3 regions of the Sodalis sp. RH20 genome follow, and region 2 is predicted to be linked to each of the others. Evidence: predicted binding sites of a transcription regulator. Region 2 holds the regulator's gene; each other region holds the start of a gene.
What was found. The regulator LexA, encoded in region 2, represses DNA repair genes until DNA is damaged. The targets are predictions, from matches to a motif close to TNCTGTATGTACATACAGNA.

Region 1 (3,280 bases), 960 kb from region 2:
CCGGCCGTTATCGCGATAACCGCCCGGCGTATCCGGCCATCGCCATTTCCGATCCCAGCCACCTGTCCTGCGTCAGCAATGATTTTGGCTACGACTTTGTCTTTTCACGTTACGTGGAAGCGCTGGGTAATAAAGGCGATGTCCTGCTGGGCATCTCCACGTCCGGCAATTCGGCCAATATCATCCGCGCCGTGGCGGCGGCCCGCGCCAAAGGCATGAAAGTCATCGTGCTCACCGGCAAGGACGGCGGCAAGATGGCCGGCACCGCCGACGTGGAAATCCGTGTGCCGCATTTCGGTTATGCCGATCGTATTCAGGAAATCCATATCAAGGCGATCCATATCCTGATCCAACTGATTGAAAAAGAGATGGCGGCGGGCGCGTAATTACGGCGTTCAGACGCCCTGGCATAGGAGACGGGTCATGTGCGAACTGCTCGGGATGAGTGCCAATGTACCGACGGACATTTGCTTCAGCTTTACCGGGTTAGTACAACGCGGCGGCCGTACGGGGCCGCACAAGGATGGCTGGGGTATCACCTTTTACGAGGGCATGGGCTGCCGGACCTTCAAGGATCCGTTGCCGAGTTTCAATTCGCCTATCGCCCGGCTGGTGCAGGATTATCCGATTAAATCCTGCGCGGTGGTGTCGCATATCCGCCAGGCCAACCGCGGTAAGGTGTCGTTGGAAAATACCCATCCGTTTACCCGCGAGCTGTGGGGACGCAACTGGACCTTCGCCCATAACGGCCAGCTGCGGGGGTTTCGCCAGTTGGATACCGGCTGTTATCGCCCGGTGGGGAAAACCGACAGCGAATATGCCTTTTGCTGGCTGCTGGCCCGGCTGGCGGCGCGCTATCCGCGCACCCCGGCTAACTGGCCGGCGGTATTTCGCTATATTGCGGTGCTTGCCGGCGAGCTGCGGCAAAAGGGCATCTTCAATATGTTGCTGTCGGACGGCCGTTTTGTGATGGGGTATTGTTCCACCAATCTGTATTGGATCACCCGGCGGGCGCCGTTTGGCAAGGCGACATTGCTTGACCAGGATGTGGAGATCGATTTCCAGCAGCAGACCACGCCAAACGACGTGGTCACCGTTATCGCCACGCAGCCGCTGACGGGGAATGAAACCTGGCACAAGATTGCGCCAGGGGAGAGCGTATTATTTCGTTTCGGAGAGCGCGAACTGTGAAATCACCGGGGTGCCGCTGTTTAACTGCAGCGGCGCGTTGATGGTGTATTGACCGTTGACGACCGCCACCGCCGGCGGCTGGTGGTAGCGGGCAAAATAGGCATAACCCGGTTCAAGTGAACGCCAGAAAGGATAATACGTCGAAAAACGGTGGCGCTGCAGGTTTGCCTCGGTCATCCGGAACGGGAAAATATGGATATTGACCTGGGCCTGTCCGTTTTGCAACGCGGCTTCCACATAATGATAAATTTCGGCGATATATCCATCGGTCATGGCATAACAGCCAATAGAACGGCAGTCGCCATGGATCATTAGCATCGCGCCGGAATAGCCTTGCGATTGATCGTAGGCGTTGGGAAAACCGATATTTATCGCCCGATAATAATGACTGTTCGGATTTAGGTTACGGTTGGTAATTGAATAAAACCCTTCCGGGCTTTTAAAATCCCCTTCCCGGCGTTTCGGACCCAGGCCGCCGGAGAAATTACAAATGCGGTAGCTGCCCAGCATGCGGTATTCATTACCCATTTTGGCATACAGTTCAAGCGTTCGTTCTTCTTTGAAGATCTGAATAAAAACCGGTGAGCCTAATAGTTGTGCTTTTAATTCTTTCGATACCTGCGTCTGCGCCTGCTCACTGGCATAACTGACGGACGTCATGGCCGGTATACAAAACAATATCGCAAACAACAGCGCGATTTTGCCCATTATCATTCCTGCGTAGTCAAAATAATAAAGATGCCGGGCAACGGGGCGTTGTCGGCGGACCCTTTAAAAAACGGCAAGTAAAACAACTAAAACAGCGACAAGATATCACTGCCTGTATATTTATCAAGATACGTTTTGTATAAATTCGTCGCCTTACTGTATACTTGTACAGTTAAGGGGGATAAATGCGTAAAATCATACATGTCGATATGGATTGCTTCTTCGCGGCGGTGGAAATGCGCGACGATCCGACTTTACGCGATATCCCCATCGCCATCGGCGGCCGGGCGGACCGGCGCGGGGTCATCAGCACCGCTAATTATCCGGCCCGGGTATTCGGCGTGCATAGCGCCATGTCGACCGCCATGGCGCTGAAACTCTGCCCGCATTTAAAACTGCTGCCCGGGCGCATGGCGGCCTACAAAGAAGCCTCGGAACATATCCGGCATATATTCAGCCAGTATACGCCGCTGATTGAACCGCTGTCGCTGGACGAAGCTTTCCTGGATGTGACGGACAGCCATCATCACAGCGGGTCGGCTACGCTGATGGCCCAGGCCATCCGCCGCCAGATTGCCGACGAGCTGAACCTTACCGCCTCGGCGGGCGTGGCGCCGGTAAAATTCTTAGCCAAGATTGCTTCGGACCTGAATAAGCCCAACGGACAGTATGTGATTACTCCCGGGGACGTGCCGGCTTTTCTGGCGCAGTTGCCGTTAGGCAAAATACCCGGCGTGGGTAAAGTCACCGCCAAAAAACTCGCCGACATGGGCTTAACGACCTGCCTGGATGTACAACGCTGTGACCTGGCGACGCTGCTGCGGCAGTTTGGTAAATTCGGCCGGGTGATCTGGGAGCGTTCACAGGGTATCGACGAACGGGAGGTCTCGTCCGATCGCCTGCGCAAATCCGTCGGCGTCGAGCGCACGCTGGCGGAAGATATCGTCGCCTGGGTGGAGTGCGAGGCCATTATCGAACAGCTTTATCCGGAACTGGAGCGACGCCTTGGCCGGGTCAGGCCGGATCTGCATATCGCCCGGCAGGGCATTAAGCTGAAGTTCGCCGATTTCCAGCAGACCACCCAGGAGCATGTCTGGCCGAAGCTGAACAAAGAGGATTTGCTGCATATTGCGCGGCAGGCCTGGGAGCAGCGGCGCGGCGATCGCGGCGTGCGGCTGGTGGGGCTGCATGTGACGTTATTGGATCCGCAAATCGAGCGTCAGCTCATGCTTAATTGGGAAGACGATTTGCGCCACCGGCCTCTTTCCTGAGGCGCGGGGGCGTTACGCTTTAGTGCTTTTCAGGAATGGCTTTCAGCAGCGCGGTAAGCAATATCCAGTATTGGCCGACGCTTTTAATATGCACCTGTTCATCCGGGGAG
Region 2 (3,280 bases):
ACAGGTGATATACCATTTAATTGCTATTGCCAACAGCGTCACAGATAGTATCAATATCCGTTATCCCGTTTGATGAAAACCAGCGGCTCCGTTCGAACGCCACAGCTAAAGAAACCTGCCCCCGATCCCCGTCCCCTCACCCTTTTGCCGGTGACAATATGGGTTAAAACACGCCAATATTCGGCGTTTTTCCGCCTTCATGATAAGATAGAGGGCGGAAATCAGCAGTGGGGGAAACGCTATGAATACCACCGATCAGTCTCAATTGCTCAGCCAGGCTGAACAATTATGTGAGCAACGCAACGTGCGCCTGACGCCACAGCGACTGGAAGTGTTGCGCCTGATGACACAGCAGGATGGCGCGATCAGTGCTTACGACCTGCTTGATCTGCTGCGGGCGACGGAACCGCAGGCAAAGCCGCCGACAATTTACCGCGCGCTGGATTTCCTTCTGGAACAAGGTTTTATCCATAGAGTGGAATCCACTAACAGCTTTGTTCTTTGCCACCATTTTGAGCAGCCCAGTCACACCTCCGCCTTCTTTATCTGCGATCGCTGCGGCCAGGTGACTGAACAATCAACCGAAGGCATTGAAGATATTTTGCAAAAAATGGCGCAAGCCACGGGTTTCGCCATGCGCCATAATGTCGTCGAGGCACACGGGTTTTGTACCTTATGCGCCGAAGTGCAAGCTTGTGACAATCCCCAGGACTGCGGACACGATCATAGCGTAGCGATAAAGAAACGCTAGCGTCCCATTTTGGCTTTTACAAGAACCCGGGAGCAAATGACGTTTATTATGGCTGAAGTGAGATAACGCGTTTGGTTAATACATTGGAGAGGCCGCAAAACAGAGGAATGCTGATAGGATCATATTAAATAGGTGGTACGTCCTTGTACCTTTGGGTAGGAACACTTAAGGAAGCCATAACCGCACAGTGAATATGCATTAGTCATCATTAGTCATGATTTCCAAAAATCATTACCAACGATATTTGTTACGTGTTTCCCAGTCCTTTACTTCCGTTTCCGCGGCTTCTTTACCGTAACCGTAACGTTCCTGGATCTTACCGATTAACTGATCGCGTTTACCTTCAACTACCGTCAGATCATCGTCAGTAAGCTTACCCCATTGTTCTTTCATTTTACCTTTGAACTGTTTCCAATTACCGCTGGCTTGATCTTTGTTCATCGGAGTTCTCCTTGGTTATCGGTTTCTCAGTCAACATCTGCCACTCCAGGTTTTGTTAGCGCATAGCGAGGACACGTATTGCGTCCCAAAACCTGCATGTCATAAGTTAACCCTATGTCTAAAGTATAGCAGGGGATTTGGCATAAGGTTTATTCAGCAGATGATTAGACCATATTGGCAGGGTTATAAACGCCGTATGGGCTATAAGGTGAAATAAAACAGTAGGTAGAAGGTATCAGCCCGTACACCGCTAATTGTAACTAAATATAAATACCGCTAGCGGCAGCGGCCGCGCCGCAGCACTTTTATGGCGGCGAACCCGCATTCCGCGTCGCCGGTTATCCGCCATAAAATCCTCGCTGACGCGGGATAAGGGATATTCAGGATGCCATGGAGCACCGTGAGTTAAATCCAGTTGCCGTTGCGGATAACGCCGACCGCTAAACCTTCGATGGACATTTCCTGCTCGCGCAAATCGACAATAATGGGCGAAAACTCGCTGTTTTCCGGTAGCAACTCAACGATGTTACCGTGTCTTTTCAGGCGTTTTACCGTGACCTCGTCATTGATTCGCGCCACCACGACCTGACCGTTATGGGCATCCTGGGTTTTATGCACCGCCAGCAGATCGCCGTCCATGATGCCGATATCCTTCATGGACATGCCGCTGACACGCAGCAGGAAATCCGCGTGGGGCTTAAACAGATCGGGATCGATCTGGTAATGGCTTTCGATATGCTGTTCGGCCAGCAGGGGTTCTCCGGCGGCCACGCGGCCGATCAGCGGCAGGCCGGTTTCTTCTTCTATCAATAACCGGATGCCGCGCGAGGCGCCGGAAACGATTTCAATGGCGCCCTTGCGCGCCAGCGCCTTAAGGTGCTCTTCGGCGGCGTTAGGGGATTTAAATCCCAGACGATGCGCGATCTCCGCCCGGGTCGGCGGCATGCCGGTTTGCGCAAGATGATCGCGGATGAGGTCAAATACCTCTTGTTGTCTGGCGGTTAATGCTTTCATTCCGTCCCCTGTTTGTTTATACAGTCTTTCTGTGAGTATATACAGGTCCGCAGCAATTGAAAACCACAAGCGTTGCAAAATGTGATAAAACCCTGCCGACGACCGGCCGCGCCGGCCATTTTAAGGAATATACCGCCATAACAGCGTTATCCACACGAACAGCGCCAAAACAATGGCCAGGGTCACCGCCGCCGAGCCCAGGTCCTTCGCCCGGCCAGAAAGTGGATGCAGCTCCGGCCCGATGCGATCCACCACCGCTTCAATAGCACTATTCACGATCTCAACGATCAGCACCAGCCATACCGAACCGATCAATAAAATCCGCGCCACGGGTTCTGGCTCCAGGTAACAGGCAAGGGCAACCGCCACCACGGCAACCACCACTTCCTGGCGAAAAGCGGCTTCATGCCGCCAGGCGGCGCGATATCCTTTTATGGAATAGCCCATGGCGTTAAAGATGCGCCGAAGTCCGTTGGTTTGGTTTGCCATAATTTTGCGCGCTAAAGAAAAATTGTGCCTATATTACCGTTTCTTCTCGTTCGCATCACCACAGATCTGTCGCGCGGTTTCTGGTATTCTTGTGGCGCAATGCTAACAAGAGGCTTCACGAAGATATGTCAGGCTGGCGTACTATTTATTATACGTTGTTGAATTTACCGCTCAGGCTACTGGTGCGGAGTAAAGCCATTCCCGCCAATCCCCGGCAAGAAGCCGGCTTGGACCCGCTGCGGCCAATGATGTATGTTTTGCCCTATAACTCCAAGACGGACCTGCTCACCCTGCGCGCGCAATGTCTGCAACTGGGGTTGTCCGATCCGCTGATACCGATAGAGATCGATGGCGTCGTCTTGCCGCGCTACGTCTTTATCCACGATGGCCCCCGTATTTTTCGCTATTTTTCCGAAAAACTGGAATCCGTGAAGCTGTTTCACGATTATCTGGATTTACATCGCAATAATCCGCAGCTTGATGTCCAGATGGTGCCGGTATCCGTTATGTTCGGACGATCGCCCGGCCGTGAAGCGCAGCTGAACCAGCCGGCGCCCCAGTTGCGCCTCCTCAATGGTTTCCAGA
Region 3 (3,280 bases), 1.5 Mb from region 2:
CGTCGGTTATGCCTTTATCCAGCTCAGCGGGATGCGTTACGGCTATTGGATCCTGCTGACCAGCCTGTTCGTCTGCCAACCCAACTACCAGGCGACGCGTCGCCGGCTGGCGTTAAGGATAATCGGCACGCTGGCGGGTATCCTTATCGGCCTGCCGATCCTCTATTTTGTCCCGTCCATCGAAGGTCAACTGATCCTGATCGTGGTCAGCGGTACGCTGTTTTTTGCCTTTCGCAACGTGCAATATGCCCAGGCGACCATGTTTATCACCCTGCTGGTGATGCTGTGTTTTAACCTGCTGGGCGAGGGATTCGATGTGGCGGTGCCGCGGGTGTTCGACACCTTTGTCGGCTGCGCCATCGCCTGGGCCGCGGTCAGCTTTATCTGGCCGGACTGGCGTTTTCGCCGCCTGCCGGTGGTGGTGAACAACAGCCTCGCGGCCAACTGCCGCTACCTTGACGCCATTCTGGTGCAGTATCATCAGGGCAGGGATAACCGCCTGGAATACCGCGTAGCGCGGCGGGATGCCCATAACCGCGACGCGGAGCTGGCCTCGGTGGTATCCAATATGGCGGCGGAGCCGAGAACCCGCAGCGAGCTGCTGGAGTCGGCGTTTCGCCTGTTGTGCCTGAATCACACCCTGCTGAGCTACATCTCGACGCTTGGCGCGCACCGGGAGCGCATTGTTGACCCGGCGCTGATGGCGGTGCTGGACGATGCCGTCTGTTATGTGGACGACGCGCTGCAATGCCAGGAGCATTTCGCGCAGCGGGTGGAACAGGAACGGGAACGGCTTATCGCGCGCATCCAGCGGCTGTTGCCGGACCCGGAAGCCAGGGAACAGCTGGTTTTGCAGCAAATCAGCCTGTTGCTTGATTTGCTGCCGGAACTGATTGAGCGTAAACAGCACATAGAAAAACAGTGACGGCGCCGCATGCCGCCGCCGGGCGGCATGCATTAACCGGCGGCTAGCGGCAGGGGAGCCGCGAAAACCAGTCCAGAAGCTCGCTGCGCTGCACCTGGGGCAACGCGGCATAGTGGCGCCCTGACAATGCCCCTTCCAGCGCGAGCAGCACGGTGACGCCCAGGTTCCGCTTGATTTTACGCAGTTTCAAATAGCTGCTTTTGGCGCCGTAATAGCGCAAGGCATCGATATCCCTGATACCGGCCTTCCATAACAGGCGCTCGATACCCTGCCCGATATTGGGCAAATCCTTTAACCGCAAGCTGGCCGCCTTGATGCGCGTTTCCTGCCTGGCCTCGTCGATGGCGCGGCGCGCCAGGTCCAGCAGCGTGTGTACGTCTTCCCACAGGCGTTCATCGACGTGATAATAGTTAAGCGCCACCGGCAGGCCCCGTTTGGTATAAATCAGCCGGCTCATTCCCTGCCCGAGGTAGATATGCTCGCTTTGCCGGGTGCCGCGCAGGTACAGTTCGCCGTCCAGAATCAGGCCGAACATGATTTTATCGGCGGCGATGCTGTACCCGCCGAACTGTGAACGGGTGGAAATATCACCCAAGGGAGAAAAGCAGTTTTTAGCCTGTGCAATGCGGCATTTATGTAGTACTTCCATGAACTTCTCCTTGTTGTGGACCGCGAGATTCCTTACTCAAAATTCGCAACAGCCCATAAAAATACGGTATTTTCCCAGCGGTTTTCAACTTAATCTCGGCGCGACGATCATTAAGTGGCAATTCTGCGAAGGTCATTAAATTTTTGATTGATTTTCGCGCCAAACCTCTATACTGTGTTTTTATACAGTGACACAGGGGCGGACACAAAATGCAGACTCAATACCATGCCAATTCTTCTCGGACGCAGCCAAGCCAGGGTGAACAGCCGATCGACAGCACGACGGCCCGTCCGGAGCAGGGTTTTATCAGCGAAGTGGTTTATTTCGAGGATCAGCCGGTTGTGGGGAATATTCTGTTGCCGTTGCTGCGTCTGCTGGGCACGCAGTCGCGCTGGCTGCTCTGGCTTACGTCGTCTCGCAGATTGAGCCGCCCCTGGCTTGAACAGTCGGGCCTGCCCCTGGAAAAAATGGTGCAGTTGCGCCATCGCACCGCGTTCGATACCGTCGCCGCCATGGAGAAAGCACTCTGGACGGGGAATTACAGCGTCATTTTGGGCTGGTTTCCGACGGAATTGACGGCGGATGAGAAAATTCGCCTGCGTGACGCAGCGCAGCATGGCGGCACTTATGGGTTCATCATGTACCCGCAAAATGAGGTTTGCCGGAAATCTGGACAGTTTTCAGGCTTAAAGATTCATTCTACTTTGTATCATTAAGTAAATTTAAGATTAATCTCATTAGGGGCGTCGCATCTTGTGATTTCCGCCCCTGTAACTCAGAACAATCCAGTATATACGCGGTTCCCCGCCCGCAACGGCGCCTAAAGCGATATCACTTTTTTCGTCCCTATCATCAATAAAGCCTATATGAAACGCTGTTTTTTATTAGCGGCTTACTACATCTTACTTGTAAGTTTCCTACTTCGTTGTAGACTTTAATTCGCCAGGGCTGCTCTATAACGCCTTTTAAGGGCGATGTACAAACCCAGAGCATGGACACTGGCAATGGAATATTTAAATTAGCTTTAAGAGCTCATTGCCTATTTGGATGATAACGAGGCGCAAAAAATGAAAAAGACAGCTATCGCACTTGCAGTGGCACTGGCGGGTTTCGCGACCGTAGCGCAAGCCGCTCCGAAAGACAACACCTGGTACACCGGTGGTAAACTGGGCTGGTCCCAGTATCACGATACCGGGTTCTACGGTAACGGTTATGACAGCCGCATCGGCAATGGCCCAACCCGCAACGATCAAATCGGCGCAGGTGCTTTTGTTGGTTACCAGGCTAACCCTTACTTAGGGTTTGAACTGGGTTATGACTGGCTGGGTCGTATGGCCTATAAAGGCAGCGTTGATAACGGTGCATTTAAAGCCCAGGGCATTCAGTTGACCACTAAACTGAGCTACCCGCTTAACGATGACCTGGATATCTATACCCGTCTGGGTGGTATGGTATGGCGTGCTGACTCCAAAGCTAACTATGCTAATGGAGCCGGTGGTCGTCTGAGCGACAACGACACTGGCGTTTCTCCGTTGGCGGCTGCAGGTCTTGAATACGCAGTAACCAAAAACTGGGCAACCCGTCTGGAATACCAGTGGACCAACAATATCGGTGATGCCGGTACCGTTGGCGCCCGTCCTGACAATGCTCTCGTGAGCGTAGGTGTTTCCTACCGTTTCGGTCAAGATGAAGTTGCCGCTCCTGCA

Region 1: dinB (DNA polymerase IV) is a predicted target of LexA. The motif match lies at 2,054-2,073, and genes of this name have one in related genera.
Region 3: sulA (SOS-induced cell division inhibitor SulA) is a predicted target of LexA. The motif match lies at 1,745-1,764, and genes of this name have one in related genera.

Annotation. Positions count from the first base shown of each region.
Region 1 covers NZ_CP178733.1:3,487,795-3,491,074, reverse strand. The annotation lists gene lpcA (D-sedoheptulose 7-phosphate isomerase) at 1-386, shown strand, start outside; gene ACL2XM_RS16105 (class II glutamine amidotransferase) at 424-1,191, shown strand; gene dpaA (peptidoglycan meso-diaminopimelic acid protein amidase) at 1,162-1,899, opposite strand; gene dinB (DNA polymerase IV) at 2,085-3,170, shown strand; gene pepD (beta-Ala-His dipeptidase) at 3,190-3,280, opposite strand, start outside.
Region 2 covers NZ_CP178733.1:4,449,342-4,452,621, forward strand. The annotation lists gene rcsA (transcriptional regulator RcsA) at 1-73, shown strand, start outside; gene zur (zinc uptake transcriptional repressor Zur) at 242-751, shown strand; gene ACL2XM_RS20310 (CsbD family protein) at 983-1,192, opposite strand; gene lexA (transcriptional repressor LexA) at 1,598-2,206, opposite strand; gene ACL2XM_RS20320 (diacylglycerol kinase) at 2,327-2,695, opposite strand; gene plsB (glycerol-3-phosphate 1-O-acyltransferase PlsB) at 2,821-3,280, shown strand, end outside.
Region 3 covers NZ_CP178733.1:2,972,386-2,975,665, forward strand. The annotation lists gene yccS (YccS family putative transporter) at 1-925, shown strand, start outside; gene ACL2XM_RS13790 (TfoX/Sxy family DNA transformation protein) at 969-1,574, opposite strand; gene sulA (SOS-induced cell division inhibitor SulA) at 1,784-2,290, shown strand; gene ompA (porin OmpA) at 2,642-3,280, shown strand, end outside.